DNA from 2 places in the Mesorhizobium sp. M1406 genome. Region 2 is predicted to be linked to the other one. Evidence: predicted binding sites of a transcription regulator. Region 2 holds the regulator's gene; the other holds the start of a gene.

Region 1 (7,244 bases), on a different contig from region 2:
CCGCCAGGAGGTGGGCAGATGTGTTGCGCCGGACGCGTTTGCAGGGGCCGCCATTCATGAAAAGGCTGGGACGTTTTCTAGGTCTTCTGTTGATCGTCATTGCGCTCGCTGTGACGATGGGCGCTCTCGTGCCGCGCCCGCTGTGGCGGCCGGCCGTCGCGGCAGCACCCGCCAACACGCATCGCATCCTGGTGCTGAAGAACCCGATCCACACGGACATTGCCATTCCGGTCAACGATGCCGTGCGCCAGCGTTTCCATTTCCTGGCCGACGCCGGCATACCGGCGGATGCCCCTGAGGTCCGCTACATCGTCTTCGGCTGGGTCGGCCGCGCCTTCTATCTGGAGACGCCGACATGGTCTGAGTTGAAGGCAGTGCCGGTGATGAAGGCACTGACCCTCGACGCTTCGGTCATGCATGTCGATGTCTTCGGTGACATCGTCGAATCGCGCCCGGACGTCGCGAGGGTTCGACATCGGTGAGGATCGGTTCGCGGCGCTGCTCGATTTCATCGATGCGAGTTTCCAGCGGGGGCCGAAGGGTCCGATCCTTGTTTCGGACGCGGCCTATTCCAGGTTCGACGGCTTTTACGAAGCCAACGGCCATTTCAATGCACTGGTCGGCTGCAACACCTGGACGGCGGCCGCCTTGCGCACCGCCGGCCTGCGCACCGGCTGGTGGAATCCGCTGCCTGTATCGCTTGGCCTGTCGATGCGGCTGTATAATTAGCGGGGGCATTCCGCGAATTGGCAAGCGTCGCGTTCCTTCACACCCCCCTCTGTCCTGCCGGACATCTCCCCCGCAAGGGGGGAGATTGGCAGTTGCGACGCCTCACTTCATTTCGCGACGTCGGTGATTGGCGAAAGCAGGGGCGACAGCTGATCTCCCCCCTTGCGGGGGAGATGTCCGGCAGGACAGAGGGGGGTGCTGTCCCGCCGGCCTGTCAACGCCTGACAACAGCCTCCGGCTGCCAGCCGTAGAGCCAGTCCAAATCCGCCGCGAGCTTTTCCGGCGAGCGCATTTTCAGGAACAGATTTCGCGCGACAGCCACTGGACCCGCGGCATGCCAGGCAAGGCGGTTGATGGCGCCTCGGCGTGCGACCCTGGCGACGCGCGGCCGCCGCAGGTTCTCCCAGATTTGCAGGCTTCGTGCCGGATGGGCAGGGGAGTCGGCAATGATACCGGCAAGTGTCGCCGCATCCTCGATGGCCATGGCCGCGCCTTGCGCCGCGAACGGGGTCATCGCATGTGCGGCGTCGCCGATCAGTGCGATGCCGTCCGGCGTTGTCCAGGGTCGCTTCTGGTCGACCGTATGGAGCGGCCAGGTCAGCCACGGGCCAGCCACTTCCACCAGTCTTGCAAGGCCAGGCGCGGCGCCGCGCACCGCGCCTGCGAGGATGCCGGGATCGGCATGGCCGGACCAGCCTTCGGCAATGCGTTCGCCCTTGGTGAAGGCGACGAGATTGAATGCGTCACCCTTGCTGACGGGATAGGCGACCATATGGAAGCCCGGGTGCAGGAAGGTGGTGACGCAGTCCGGAGCGCCGATCGCCGCGAAAGCCTGCCCTGCGGCACTCTGCGCGGCAATGGTCGTGCGCCAGGCCAGTTCGCCGGAAAAGCGGCTTCTTGGCGAGGCCGACCCCTTGGCCGAATCGACAAGCCCGCCCACCGATGACCAGACGCCATCGGCGCCGACCAGCAGGAACCCCTCGGCCGTGATGGTCTTGCCGTCGATCTCGGCCGTCGCGGTGATGCCATGGGTGCCCGTGGCAACACTGTCGATGCGCGCGCCAGTGACGATCTCGATCTCGGCGATCTCGTTGGCACGCGCCATCAGTGCACTCTGCAGATCGGCCCTGTGGGCGACGAGATAGGGTGCTTGCCAGCGGGCCTCGGCGGCTTGTCCGAGCGGCACGCGTGCCAGTTCACGGAGGGTCGCGGCGTCCTTCAGCACTACGGCCTCGGGCCGCACTGCTGCCGGCAGCAGACGGTCGAGCACGCCAAGCTGGCGAAGGATGCGCGTCGCGTTGGGAGAAAGCTGGAGGCCCGCGCCGACCGCTTCCAGGCGCTGCGCCTGTTCGAACACCTGCACGGAATAGCCGCGTTTGGCGAAAGCAAGCGCTGCGGTCAACCCGGCGACGCCGGCCCCGGCGATGAGGACTTGCCGGGAACGTATGTCGTTCATCGAGCTTGTCGCGAAAGAATCAGGCAGCCTGGTCGATATAGATGCAGCCGGCCGGCAGCGTTTCCGTCGCCTTCAGCTTGGGCGAATAGCGGTAGAGCGTCGAGCAATAGGGGCAAACTTTTTCATTGTCGTCGCCCATATCGAGAAACACGTGCGGGTGATCGAATGGCGGGTTGGCGCCCGTGCACATGAATTCCTTGACGCCGATGTCGATAGCCGGGTAGCCCGCATCGTTCTGGAAATGGGGAATGGAACCGCCTGCCATCGTCGTCTCCTTAACGCAGTCTCTTCTGCATCTGGATCATAACAGGCCTCTTTGCAAGTTCGATGAAATGAAACTGTCGCAAAAGCCTGTCAGAGGATAAGTTAAGCCGGTTAACGCATGGCCGGAAAACCGACTTCGGTTTTCGGAACGGATCATGCGTGGCCTTGGAGTGGCAGAGCGTCCTTTGCGCGTCCTGAAGGGGACGCGCGGCACTCTGGCGGCAGACGGTGTGGAAGAGCGGGAATATGAACGAACTGAAGCCGGTGCAGAGCGAATTCACCAACGTCGAGGCGGCAAGTCCGGAAGGCGGCAATCCCGATCGTTTCGTCAATCGCGAGTTTTCCTGGCTGCAGTTCAACCGGCGCGTTCTCGAGGAATCGCTGAACCTCAATCATCCGCTGCTGGAGCGTGTCCGCTTCCTGTCGATCTCGGCCGCCAATCTCGACGAGTTCTTCATGGTGCGCGTCGCCGGCCTCGCCGGCCAGGTGCGCGAAGGCATCGTGCTGAAAAGTCCTGACGGGCGCACCCCCGAACAGCAGCTGGAACAGCTGCTGCGTGAGGTCGAGCGGCTGCAGGAAGACCAGCAGAAGAGCCTGTCAGCGCTCACCGTGCTGCTCAACAAGGAGGGCATCGAGACCATCACCCGCGACGCGCTCACCAAGGACGAGAAAATCTGGCTGGAAGACCATTTCCAGGAGCAGGTGTTTCCGGTGCTGACCCCGCTGTCGATCGACCCGGCGCACCCGTTCCCGTTCATCCCCAATCTCGGCTTCTCGATGGCGCTGCAATTGCGTCATCGCAAGAATGGCGAAGAGATGAGCGCGCTGCTGCGCCTGCCGGTGGCGCTCAAGCGCTTCATCCGTCTGCCGGACCGCAAACGCCATGTCCGCTTCATCCCGCTGGAAGAGGCGGTCGGCCTGTACATCGGCAAGCTCTTCCCTGGCTATGAGGTCAAGGGCTCAGGCACGTTCCGCATCATCCGCGACAGCGATATCGAGGTCGAGGAAGAGTCGGAAGATCTCGTGCGCCTGTTCGAGACGGCGCTGAAGCGGCGCCGCCGCGGCTCGGTCATCCGCATCGAATTCGACAGGCTGATGCCTGGCGAACTGCGCGATTTCGTCGCCGGCGAGCTTGGTGTCTCGTCGAGCCGCATCAGCGTGCTCACCGGTCCACTGGCGCTCAGCCAGATCTCCGAAATCGTCGCCGTTCCCCGCGACGATCTCAAATTCACGCCCTACAATCCGCGCTTTCCCGAACGTATTCGCGAGCATGGCGGCGACTGTTTCGCCGCCATCCGCGAGAAGGACATCGTCGTCCATCATCCCTATGAATCCTTCGATGTGGTGGTGCAGTTCCTGCGCCAGGCGATGGCCGACCCGGAAGTGGTGGCGATCAAGCAGACGCTTTACCGCACCTCCAATGACAGCCCGATCGTGCGCGCGCTGGTCGATGCGGCCGAGGCCGGCAAATCGGTCACGGCGCTGGTCGAGCTCAAGGCGCGCTTCGACGAGGAAGCCAACATCCGCTGGGCGCGCGACCTGGAGCGTGCCGGCGTGCAGGTCGTGTTCGGGTTTCTCGAACTGAAGACGCATGCGAAGATGTCGCTGGTGGTGCGGCGCGAGGACGGCAAATTGCGCAACTACGTGCACCTCGGCACCGGCAACTACCATCCGGTCACCGCGCGCATCTACACCGACCTGTCCTTCTTCACCACCGATCCGACGATTGCACGCGACGTCGCCCAGCTCTTCAATTTCATCACCGGCTATGCCGAGCCGACGGATGAAATGCGTCTGGCGATCTCGCCGTTCACACTGAGGAGCCGCATCCTGAAGCACATTGCCGATGAGATTGCCTATGCCGTGGACGGCAAGCCGGCGCGCATCTGGATGAAGATGAACGCGCTCGTCGACCCGATCGTCATCGACGCGCTCTATGATGCCAGCCGCGCCGGCGTCGAGATCGACCTTGTCGTGCGCGGCATCTGCTGCCTGCGGCCCCAGGTTTCGGGCCTTTCGGAAAACATTCGTGTAAAATCGATCGTCGGGCGGTTTCTCGAGCACAGCCGCATCTATTGCTTCGGCAATGGTCACGGCCTGCCATCGGACGGGGCGATCATCTACATCTCCTCGGCGGACCTCATGCCGCGCAATCTCGACCGCCGTGTCGAGACCATGGTGCCGATCACCAATCCAACTGTGCATGAACAGATCCTCGGCCAGATCATGCTTGGCAACATCATGGACAATCAGCAAAGTTTCGACGTATTGGCTGATGGAACCTCCCGGCGCGTGGTGCTGGAGGAGGGCGAGGAACCGTTCAACGCGCAGGAATATTTCATGACCAATCCGAGCCTGTCGGGACGGGGCGACGCGCTGAAGTCGCACGCGCCCAAGCGCATCGCGCAGTTCAAGCGACGCAAGAAGAACGCCGCAGCGTCCGGCTGATGCTGTCTAATTCCCAAGGCCGGTTGCAGGACCGTCGACCGCTGTCCATCATCGACATCGGATCGAATTCGATCCGTCTGGTCGTTTATGAGGGGCTGTCGCGCTCGCCGACCATGCTGTTCAACGAAAAGATGCTGGCCGGTCTCGGCCGAGGCATCGTTTCGACCGGCAAGCTCGACCCCGAGGCGGTGACGCGTTCGATGGAAGAGTTCCGCCGCTTTCGCGCGCTCTCCGACCAGGCCGGCGCCGAACAGATGTATGTGCTTGCCACCGCCGCCGCCCGCGAGGCTATCAACGGTCCCGATTTCATCCACCGCGCCGAAGATGTCCTCAAGACCGAGATCCGCGTGATCAGCGGCCGTCAGGAAGCCTATTATTCGGCGCTTGGCGTCATTTCCGGCTTCCATCCAGCCAATGGCATCGCCGGCGATCTGGGCGGCGGCAGCCTCGAACTGGTCGATGTCAACGGCGAAGCAATCGGTGACGGCATAACGCTGCCGCTGGGCGGCCTGCGCCTGCAGGACATGGCGAAAAACTCGCTGGCCCAGGCGGCCAAGATCGCGCGTGATGAACTCGCGAAGGCTAAGCTCTTGAAAGGCGGGCAGGGCAGGCCCTTCTACGCCGTCGGCGGCACCTGGCGAAATCTCGCCCGCCTGCACATGGAAATGACCAACTATCCGCTTGGCGTCATGCACCATTACGAGATATCAGCCGAAAGCGCGGCGAACTTCCTCAAGCAGGTGGCCAAGGCCGAGATCGAGAAGGTCAAGGGGATCGAAGGCGTTTCCAAGAACCGCCGTTCTCTGCTGCCTTATGGCGCCATCGTGCTGCAGGAGATCATGGCGGCGATGCAGCCGTCGAAGATCATCGTCTCGGCGCTCGGCGTGCGCGAAGGCTTTCTCTATTCGCTGCTCGACGAGGCCGAACAGAAGGCGGATCCATTGATTTCGGCCTCGGAGGAACTCGCCCGGCTGCGCTCCCGCTCCGTCACCCATGCGCATGAACTTGTCGACTGGACCGCCAGGACCTTTGCCGCCTTCGGCATCGACGAGACCGAGGACGAGGCGCGCTACCGCCACGCGGCCGCATTGCTTGCCGACATCGGCTGGCGCGCGCATCCAGAATATCGCGGCAAGCAATCGCTCAACATTATTGCCCACGCGTCCTTCTTCGGCGTCGACCACCCCGGTCGCGCCTTCCTGGCAATGGCCAACGCCTACCGTCACGACGGCATCTTCAACGAAGCCATCGCACCCGAAATCAAGGCGCTGGCTCCGCCGCGTTATCTGGAGCGCGCCCGCGTGCTCGCGGCGATGATGCGCGTCGTCTACCTGCTGACGGCGGCGATGCCGGGCATCATGCCCAGGCTGAAATGGGAACAGCGCGGCAACGGCGTGCTGGCGCTTGTCTTGCCGGCTTCGCTGGCCGACCTGTATGGCGAACGACCGGCCGGCCGCCTGGCGCAACTGGCAAGGATCACCAACCGCAGGCTGGTGCTGGCCGTCGAGGGCGGTCCGAGCGTGTCGGTGAAATAGGCGCTGCCTGATAGCAGGCCGTGTCTTATCTGACTCAAGCGGGTATTAGACCTGCCCGGTCGTGCTCACTCGTCGGCGGCCTCGCGTTTGTGGACCGGCTTCCCCCAATCCGTCGCTGCTTCGCAGCGCCACCTTCCCCCTTCGGAGGGAAAGGAAGGGAGCCTCGTTGGAACAGCGTTTGGCGGCAAAAGGCTCGCGCCCTTCCTCTACCCGTCGATCGGGGGAGAGATGGCTCGGCGAAGCCGAGACGGAGTGGGGGTCGATCAGCTCGGGCGCGTCTAAGCAAAGATATCAAATCGCGCCACGCCCGTCGACAGACCAAGCGCCGGCGCCGGCCATGGCAAGTGCCAGGAAGCCGCCCGATGTGGCGATATCCTTCATCAGCATCTGCTGGTGCAGGAAGGCGAGCATGGCGTCGCCGCTACCCTGGCCGTAATGGCCGATGAAACCGGCGACAATGCAGAAGGCTGCCAGCATCAGCGCCGCAATCCGGGTCTGGAAGCCGACCAGGATGAGCGATCCGGCGACGAGTTCGAACAGTCCCGTGCCCCAGGCGGCTAGCGTCGGCAGCGGCAGGCCGAGGCCGGCGAAATAGCCCGTCGTGCCGGCAATGTCGCTCAGCGCGTGAAAACCGGAAGGCACGAACAGGGCGGCGAGCAGCAGCCGGGAAAGCAGAAGCAGCGCGTTGCGGGGCATGTTCACCTCCGTTGTCGGTCGAGCCGGGCGATTACAGCCAAGCCGGGATCGTAGCAGGAATCAAACCGGCTGAGACGTCTGCACCGACAACGAAAAAGCGGCGCGGAAAATTCCGC
Region 2 (7,244 bases):
CACCGCGAGATTTGCCAATATGTACATGGGGTCGTGCATGTCGGACGGCGTTGCCGCTTGGGCGACCTTTACACCATCGTAGGTCCAGACAAGCTCATCCTTCGTCCAGAGCAGGCCATAGGTGTGGAAACCGTCGGTGTCCGCAACGTTCACCGTGGACGAAACCTTCGTGTGCGCTCCCGTCTCATTGGTATGCGCCGTCATGTAGAGCGTGTTCAGGTCCTGGCCGCGCGTTTCGACAACGTCCAGCTCCGGCGGCCACGATCCGTCTTCCGGAAGCAGCCAGAAGGCCGGCCATGCTCCGGCTGTTTCGGGCAGGTCCGCCCGCATTTCGAAATAGCCATAGGCTTGCGCGAAGGTGTCGTGCGTCGTCAGGATCCCCGAGGTGTATTCGTAATTGTTGATCAGAGGCTTGATGTCCTCCGGCGCCTGCGCCGCGGTGATGGTGAGGACGCCGTTTTCAACGCTGAACGGGTGGACGGAACTCGTCGGGCCATAATTGGCGTCGACATACCATTGCAACTCGCCATTGCTGCTCAATGTGCTGCCGTTCGGCGCTCCCCACCAGAAATTGGAATTCCAGGTGCCGTCCTGTCCGTTCCGAAGGCTCAGCGTGTTAAATTCGTCGGAGAAGGACAGCGTCATTCCGGACTTGTCTATCGGCAGCTCGAACTGGGTGGGCTGCAACTTGTCGATGGTCGTATTCTTGAACACCAGGATCTCGTCGGATCCGAGGTTCAGCATCACGTTCGATTCCACCTGAACCATCTGTGAACGGACGGCATCGAACGAAGTGAAGTCATAGCCGTTAAGGCGGACCGTATCGGTCGCACCGAAATCGAAGATAAGATCACTTCCATTTCCTTTAGAGATGGCGAAAGTGTCGGCGCCGTCTCCGCCGATCAGGACATCGTCGCCCTTGCCGCCATCCAGCGTCTGATGACCCGACCCGCCCTTGATGATGTTGTCCAACGCATTTCCGAACGCATATCGATTGGCGCCGGTAACGACGAGGTTCTCGAAATTGTCGGGGAGCTTGTAGCTCATCCATGTGTCGATCGTGTCGATTCCTGCCCCAGGATCCTCGACCACCTTATTGTTGGTGGAATAGAGGTGATAGTAGTCGTCGCCGGCGCCACCGTAGATCGTGACCTTGACGCCGGTGTCTCCCCAGAAGGAGTCGTTGCCGGAGGTGCCATGCAGTTCCGGTCCAGACCCAGTGGCCGAGAACCAATGAGTGGAAGCGCCGGTGTAGGGAAGAGGGATGCCTTTGGCGTTTACGACGGTGCTCATCAGAAATCCTTCCTCATGGTATCCGACCTGGTGAAATCATTCGATACGAGTCCCAGCGACTGCTTCCCAAGCAACGTTGCAACGGATGAAATAGTTCCAGGGAATCGTCATCCGATCCGAGATAATATTGACCATTCGGCGCACATACACTGAATAAAGAGAAGGAATCCGTCCTCCGTCAAAAATGTAATTTTAATAAAATTCTATATTTATGTGAAAGTCGCGTGCTTTGACGGATATAGATAAATGCATTAGTTCAATCCTCGCTAGAAGGAGCACGATTTGGAGGGCAGAGTTTTACGGGCAAAATGGCGATTATGACCGACTAATCGCGAACCGTTCTTCCCGCGGCCAGCCGGACACAACAGCAGTTTGAGAGATCGCAGAGCAATCGAGTTGTGAGGGGACCGACCAGTTAGCCACGCACAATCAATTCCAGCATGGCTCACTCCGCTGCGGACGTTTCGCTGCGACCGGGCAACGACCGCGAAGGGTCGGTTAAAGATTTCAATCCCGCCTGCTTGAATGTCCGCCATCGCTTTTTGGATGCCAGAAGCCGCCTGTCGCCTTGGCCCAAATGCGGTCATTCGAAAACTGATGGGATGACCGCTCCTGTGCGCCACATGCTCGTTCTCCACCGATGAGACGAATGCAACATTCCACCCTTCGCGGCCGTTGGCGACCGCCTGCTGACCGAGCTTGAACCTGGGTTCCGATTTATCGGGATGGGATGGGAATTAATCTTCCCTGATCGCGTAGCCTGCACCTCGAATGGTGCGGATGACGTCGGGCATGCGGCCGTTGTTGACCGCCTTGCGCAGCCGGCCGACATGCACGTCCACCGTGCGTTCGTCGATGTAGATCGTCTCGCCCCAGACATTGTCGAGCAGCTGGCTGCGCGAGAACACGCGGCCGGGATGGCGCATCATGAATTCGAGCAGGCGGAATTCTGTCGGCCCGAGCCGGATCTCGCTCTTCTTGCGATAGACCCGGTGCGATTCTCGATCGAGCACGATGTCGCCGACCTTCAGCACGCTGGACAGCACTTCCGGCTTGGCACGGCGCAGCAGCGCCTTGACCCTGGCCATGAACTCCGGCGTCGAGAAAGGCTTGACCAGATAGTCGTCGGCGCCGGTCGAGAGGCCGCGCACGCGGTCGCTCTCCTCGCCGCGCGCGGTCAGCATGATGATCGGCAGCCGCTCGGTCTCGGGGCGCATTCGCAGGCGCCGGCAGAGTTCGATGCCGGAAACCGCCGGCACCATCCAGTCGAGCACCAGAAGGTCGGGAACGTTCTCCTGCAGCCGGATCTCGGCCTCGTCGCCGCGCGTCACCACCTCGACCTGATAGCCCTCGGACTCCAGATTATAACGGAGCAGCACGCCTAGCGGCTCCTCGTCCTCCACCACCATGATGCGTGGCGCGATCATCGGCTGGTCACCCCTATCGTCATGCCGCCGGCGCGGACATTGTCGTCTCGTCCTGCTTCGGACGATTGGCCGGCAGCTGCGTGCCGGTCAAAACATAATAGGCATTTTCCGCGATGTTGGTGACGTGGTCGCCGATGCGCTCGAGATTCTTGGCGCAGAACAAAAGATGCGTGCACGCGGTGATGTTGCGCGGGTCTTCCATCATATAGGTGAGAAGTTCGCGGAACACGGAGGTGTATTTGACGTCGATGCGTTCGTCGTCGGCACGCAGTTTCGCCAGCGCGGCGGCGTCACGCGCCGCATATTCCTCGATGACGCCCTGCACCTGGATCAGCACCAGCTGTGCCATTCCATCGATCGAGTGCGAAAGGTCGCGCGGCGTAACGCTGAGGCCGACAGTGCCGACGCGCTTGGCGATGTTCTTGGCAAGGTCGCCGATGCGTTCGAGATCGCCGGCCATGCGGATCGAACCGACGACATGGCGCAGATCGTCGGCCATCGGCTGCCGCTTGGCGATCAGCGTGATGGCGCGGTCGTCGAGCTCCCGCTGGCGCGCGTCCATGATCGCGTCGTCAGAGACGACGCGCTGTGCCAAGGCGTTGTCGGAATTCAACAGCGCCTTGGTCGCACCGCCGACCATCGAGCTGGCGAGATCGCCCATGTCGCTGATCAGTTTGCTGATCTGACCGAGATCCTCGTCGAAAGAAGCGACTGTGTGTTCGCTCATGATCCTGTTCCTCGTATGCCTGAGCTCAGCCGAAGCGGCCGGTGATGTAGTCCTGCGTGCGCTTCTCGCGGGGCGACGTGAAGATCTTCTCGGTGCGGTCGAACTCGACCAGCTCGCCCAGATACATGAAGGCCGTCTGCTTCGACACGCGCGCCGCCTGCTGCATGTTGTGGGTGACGATGACGATCGTGTAGTCGGCTTGCAACTCGTCGATCAGCTCCTCGATCTTGGCGGTCGACAGCGGATCGAGCGCCGAGGCGGGCTCGTCGAGCAGGATGACTTCCGGCTTCACCGCCACGGTACGGGCGATGCAGAGTCGCTGCTGCTGGCCGCCTGAGAGGCTGAGGCCGCTGGCGTCGAGCTTGTCCTTGACCTCGGTCCAGAGTGCCGCGCGCTTCAGCGCCTGCTCGACGCGGCCGTCCATCTCGGATTTGCTCAGCTTCTCGTAGAGCCTGATGCCGAAAGCGATGTTTTCATAGATCGACATCGGAAATGGCGTCGGCTTCTGGAACACCATGCCGATCTTGGTGCGCAGCAGGTTGAGGTCCTGCGAGCGGTCAAGAACGTTCTGGCCGTCGAGCAGCACCTGACCTTCGGCCGTCTGCCTGGGATAAAGCTCATAGATGCGGTTGAAGACGCGCAGCAGCGTCGACTTCCCGCAGCCCGAAGGCCCGATGAAGGCGGTGACGCTGCGCTCCGGCAAGGACAGCGTGATGTCCTTCAGCGCCTTCGATTGGCCGTAGTAGAAATTGAGGTTCTTGACCTCGATCTTGGCCTTGGCGGTGGCCTCGGCGGCGATCGTCATGTCTGGAGACAACATCTGGCTCATTTGTCCTCTCTGCGTCCGGTCAGGCTGCGCGCAACGATGCTGAGCGCGAGAACCGTCAATGTGATGATAAGTGCGCCGGTCCAGGCCAGTTGCTGCCATTCCTCGTAAGGGCTGAGAGCGAATTGGAAGATGGTGACAGGCAGGCTGGCCATCGGCGCGTTGAGATTGCTCGACCAGAACTGGTTGTTGAGCGCCGTGAAGAGCAGTGGTGCCGTCTCGCCGGAGATACGGGCGATCGACAGCAATATGCCGGTGACAATGCCGGAAAGCGCGGCGCGGTAGGCGACCGACTTGATGACCACCCAGCGCGGCGCGCCGATCGCGGTGCCGGCTTCGCGCAAGGCGTTCGGCACCAAATTGAGCATGTCTTCGGTGGTGCGCACCACAACCGGAATGACGAGGATGGCGAGCGCGACAGCACCGGCGATTGCCGAGAAATGCCCCATCGGCCGCACCATCAGTTCGTAGACGAACAGGCCGATGATGATCGACGGCGCCGACAGCAGGATGTCGTTGATGAAACGCACCACGGTGGTCAGCTTGGAAAAGCGACCGTATTCGGCCATGTAGGTGCCGGCCAGTACTCCGATCGGCGTGCCTACGATGACGGCGATGATCGTCATCACCACGCTGCCATAGATGGCGTTGAGCAGGCCGCCGGCGTCGCCGGGAGGCGGCGTCATCTGCGTGAAGACGTCAAGGGACAGGCCGGCGGCGCCCTTGTAGACCAGCGCGCCGAGGATGAGCGCCAGCCAGGCAAGTCCGATGCCCGCCGCAGTGACGCACAAGGTCATCATCACGGCATTCTTCCTCTTGCGGCTCTGGTGAAGCGATGTGGCTGTCGACATCGGTCAGGCTCCGGTGCGGGCGTCGATGCGCATCAGCATGTAGCGGGCGATGGCAAGGATCAGGAAGGTGATGACGAACAGGATCAGGCCGAGCGCCACCAGCGAAGACGTGTAGAGGTCGCCGACGGCTTCGGTGAATTCATTGGCGATGGTCGCGGAGATCGTCGTTGCCGGCGCGAACAGCGAGGTCGAGATGCGGTGCGCGTTGCCGATGACGAAGGTCACCGCCATGGTTTCGCCGAGCGCGCGGCCGAGGCCGAGCATGACGCCGCCCATGATGCCGATCCTTGTGTAGGGAATGACGACGCGGCGGGTCACTTCCCAGGTCGTGCAGCCGATGCCGTAGGCGGATTCCTTCAGCACCGGTGGCACCGTGTCGAAGACGTCCTTGGTGATCGAGGTGATGAAGGGCAGCACCATGATGGCCAGGATCAGCGACGAGGTCAGCAGGCCGATGCCATAGGGCGGACCGGCAAACAGGCTGCCGAGGCCGGGAATGCCGTGGAACACGCCGATGATGAACGGCTGCACGATCGTCTGCAGGAACGGCGCCAGCACGAACAGGCCCCAGATGCCGTAAATGATCGAGGGGATGCCGGCCAGCAGTTCCACCGCCATGCCGATCGGCCGCCGCAACGGGCGTGGGCAAAGCTCGGTGAGAAAGATGGCAATTCCGATGCCGAGCGGCACGGCAATCAGGATGGCGATGGCCGACGTGATGATGGTGCCGTAGATCGGTGCCAGCGCGCCGAACTTCTCCGTCACCGGATTCCAGCTTTCGCTGGTCAGGAAAGAGAAGCCGAAGGTCGACAGGGCTTGCCAGGATCCGGCAAACAGCGAGATCGCGACGCCGCCAAGCAGGACCAGCACCAATATGGCGGCGGCCCGGGTCATCCCGTGGAAGATTGCGTCGGTCAGCGCGAATCGTCTGACGATCGCATCGCGCGAACCTCGAATGGCTGGCAAGGCTTCCTGGACAGCGCTCATGTGAAGCTCGGCTCTTTGAGTTGAGGAAAAAGGAGCGCCGCGCCGCGGCGCTCCTTCAAAGGTTATTACTCGCCTGCGTAGACGGGCTTCCCGTCGGCCTGGATGTCGGCCTTCCAGGAGGTCTTGATCAGGTCGACGACGCTGTCGGGGATCGAGACATAGTCGAGCGCCTTGGCGGTTTCCTTGCCGTCCTTGTAGGCCCAGGCAAAGAACTTCAGCGCTTCACCGGTGGCGGCGGCATCGTCGGGAACCTTGTGGATCAGCACCCAGGTCGAAGCAGCGATCGGCCAGCTGGTGTCGCCGGGTTCGTTGGTGATGATGACGTTGAAGTTCTTCGCGCCTTTGAAATCGGCATTCGAAGCAGCCGCACCGAAGGATTCGAGCGACGGCTCGACGACCTTGCCGGCGGCATTCACCAGCTTGGAGTAGGAAAGGCTGTTCTGCTTGGCATAGGCATACTCGACGTAGCCGATGCTGCCGTCGGTCTGCTTGACGGTATTGGCGACGCCTTCGCTGCCCTTGGCGCCTACGCCCGTAGGCCATTCGACGGCTGTATCCGAACCGACCTTGTCCTTCCAGTCGGGCGACAGCTTGACCAGATAGTTGGTGAAGTTGAAGGTCGTGCCCGACCCGTCCGAGCGATGCACGACGGCGATCGCGGTGGACGGCAGGGTCAGGGTCGGGTTCAGCGCCTTGATCGCAGCATCATCCCAGGTGGTGATGGCGCCGAGGTAGATCTGGGCCAGGGTCGCGCCGTCAAGAACCAGTTCGCCCGGCTTGATGCCGGTCAGGTTGACGATCGGCACGATGCCGCCCATCACCATCGGGAACTGCACGAGGCCGTTCTTTTCCAGGTCGGCATCGGACATCGGCTTATCGGTGGCGCCGAAGGTCACGGTCTTGGCGATGACCTGCTTGATGCCGCCGCCCGAACCGATCGACTGGTAATTGAGGCCGACGCCGGTGTCTTTCTTGTAGGTGTCGGCCCATTTGGCGAACACCGGATAGATGAAGGTCGAGCCGGCGCCGGAAAGATCAGCTGCCATTGCCGCGGAAAGGGTGAAAGTGGACGCCGTAGCCATTGCGATCGCAACGGCCGCCGAGCGGATGAAATGTCTCATGTGGCCTGCTCC

What was found. The regulator PhoB, encoded in region 2, activates phosphate uptake and scavenging genes when phosphate is short. The targets are predictions, from matches to a motif close to TGTCATNNANCTGTCAT.
Region 1: a site for PhoB is predicted at 2,514-2,530, ahead of NKH03_RS04035 (RNA degradosome polyphosphate kinase). Genes of this name have one in related genera too.

The regions. Positions count from the first base shown of each region.
Region 1 covers NZ_JAMYKW010000003.1:14,931-22,174, reverse strand. Annotated here, with positions in the region: partial or broken gene NKH03_RS04050 (TIGR02117 family protein) at 57-729, shown strand; gene NKH03_RS04045 (FAD-dependent monooxygenase) at 944-2,185, opposite strand; gene NKH03_RS04040 (zinc-finger domain-containing protein) at 2,205-2,450, opposite strand; gene NKH03_RS04035 (RNA degradosome polyphosphate kinase) at 2,696-4,897, shown strand; gene ppx (exopolyphosphatase) at 4,897-6,432, shown strand; gene NKH03_RS04025 (DoxX family protein) at 6,724-7,128, opposite strand.
Region 2 covers NZ_JAMYKW010000001.1:269,543-276,786, reverse strand. Annotated here, with positions in the region: gene eglC (endo-1,3-1,4-beta-glycanase EglC) at 1-1,293, opposite strand, end outside; gene phoB (phosphate regulon transcriptional regulator PhoB) at 2,031-2,720, opposite strand; gene phoU (phosphate signaling complex protein PhoU) at 2,740-3,447, opposite strand; gene pstB (phosphate ABC transporter ATP-binding protein PstB) at 3,473-4,276, opposite strand; gene pstA (phosphate ABC transporter permease PstA) at 4,273-5,124, opposite strand; gene pstC (phosphate ABC transporter permease subunit PstC) at 5,128-6,111, opposite strand; gene pstS (phosphate ABC transporter substrate-binding protein PstS) at 6,177-7,232, opposite strand.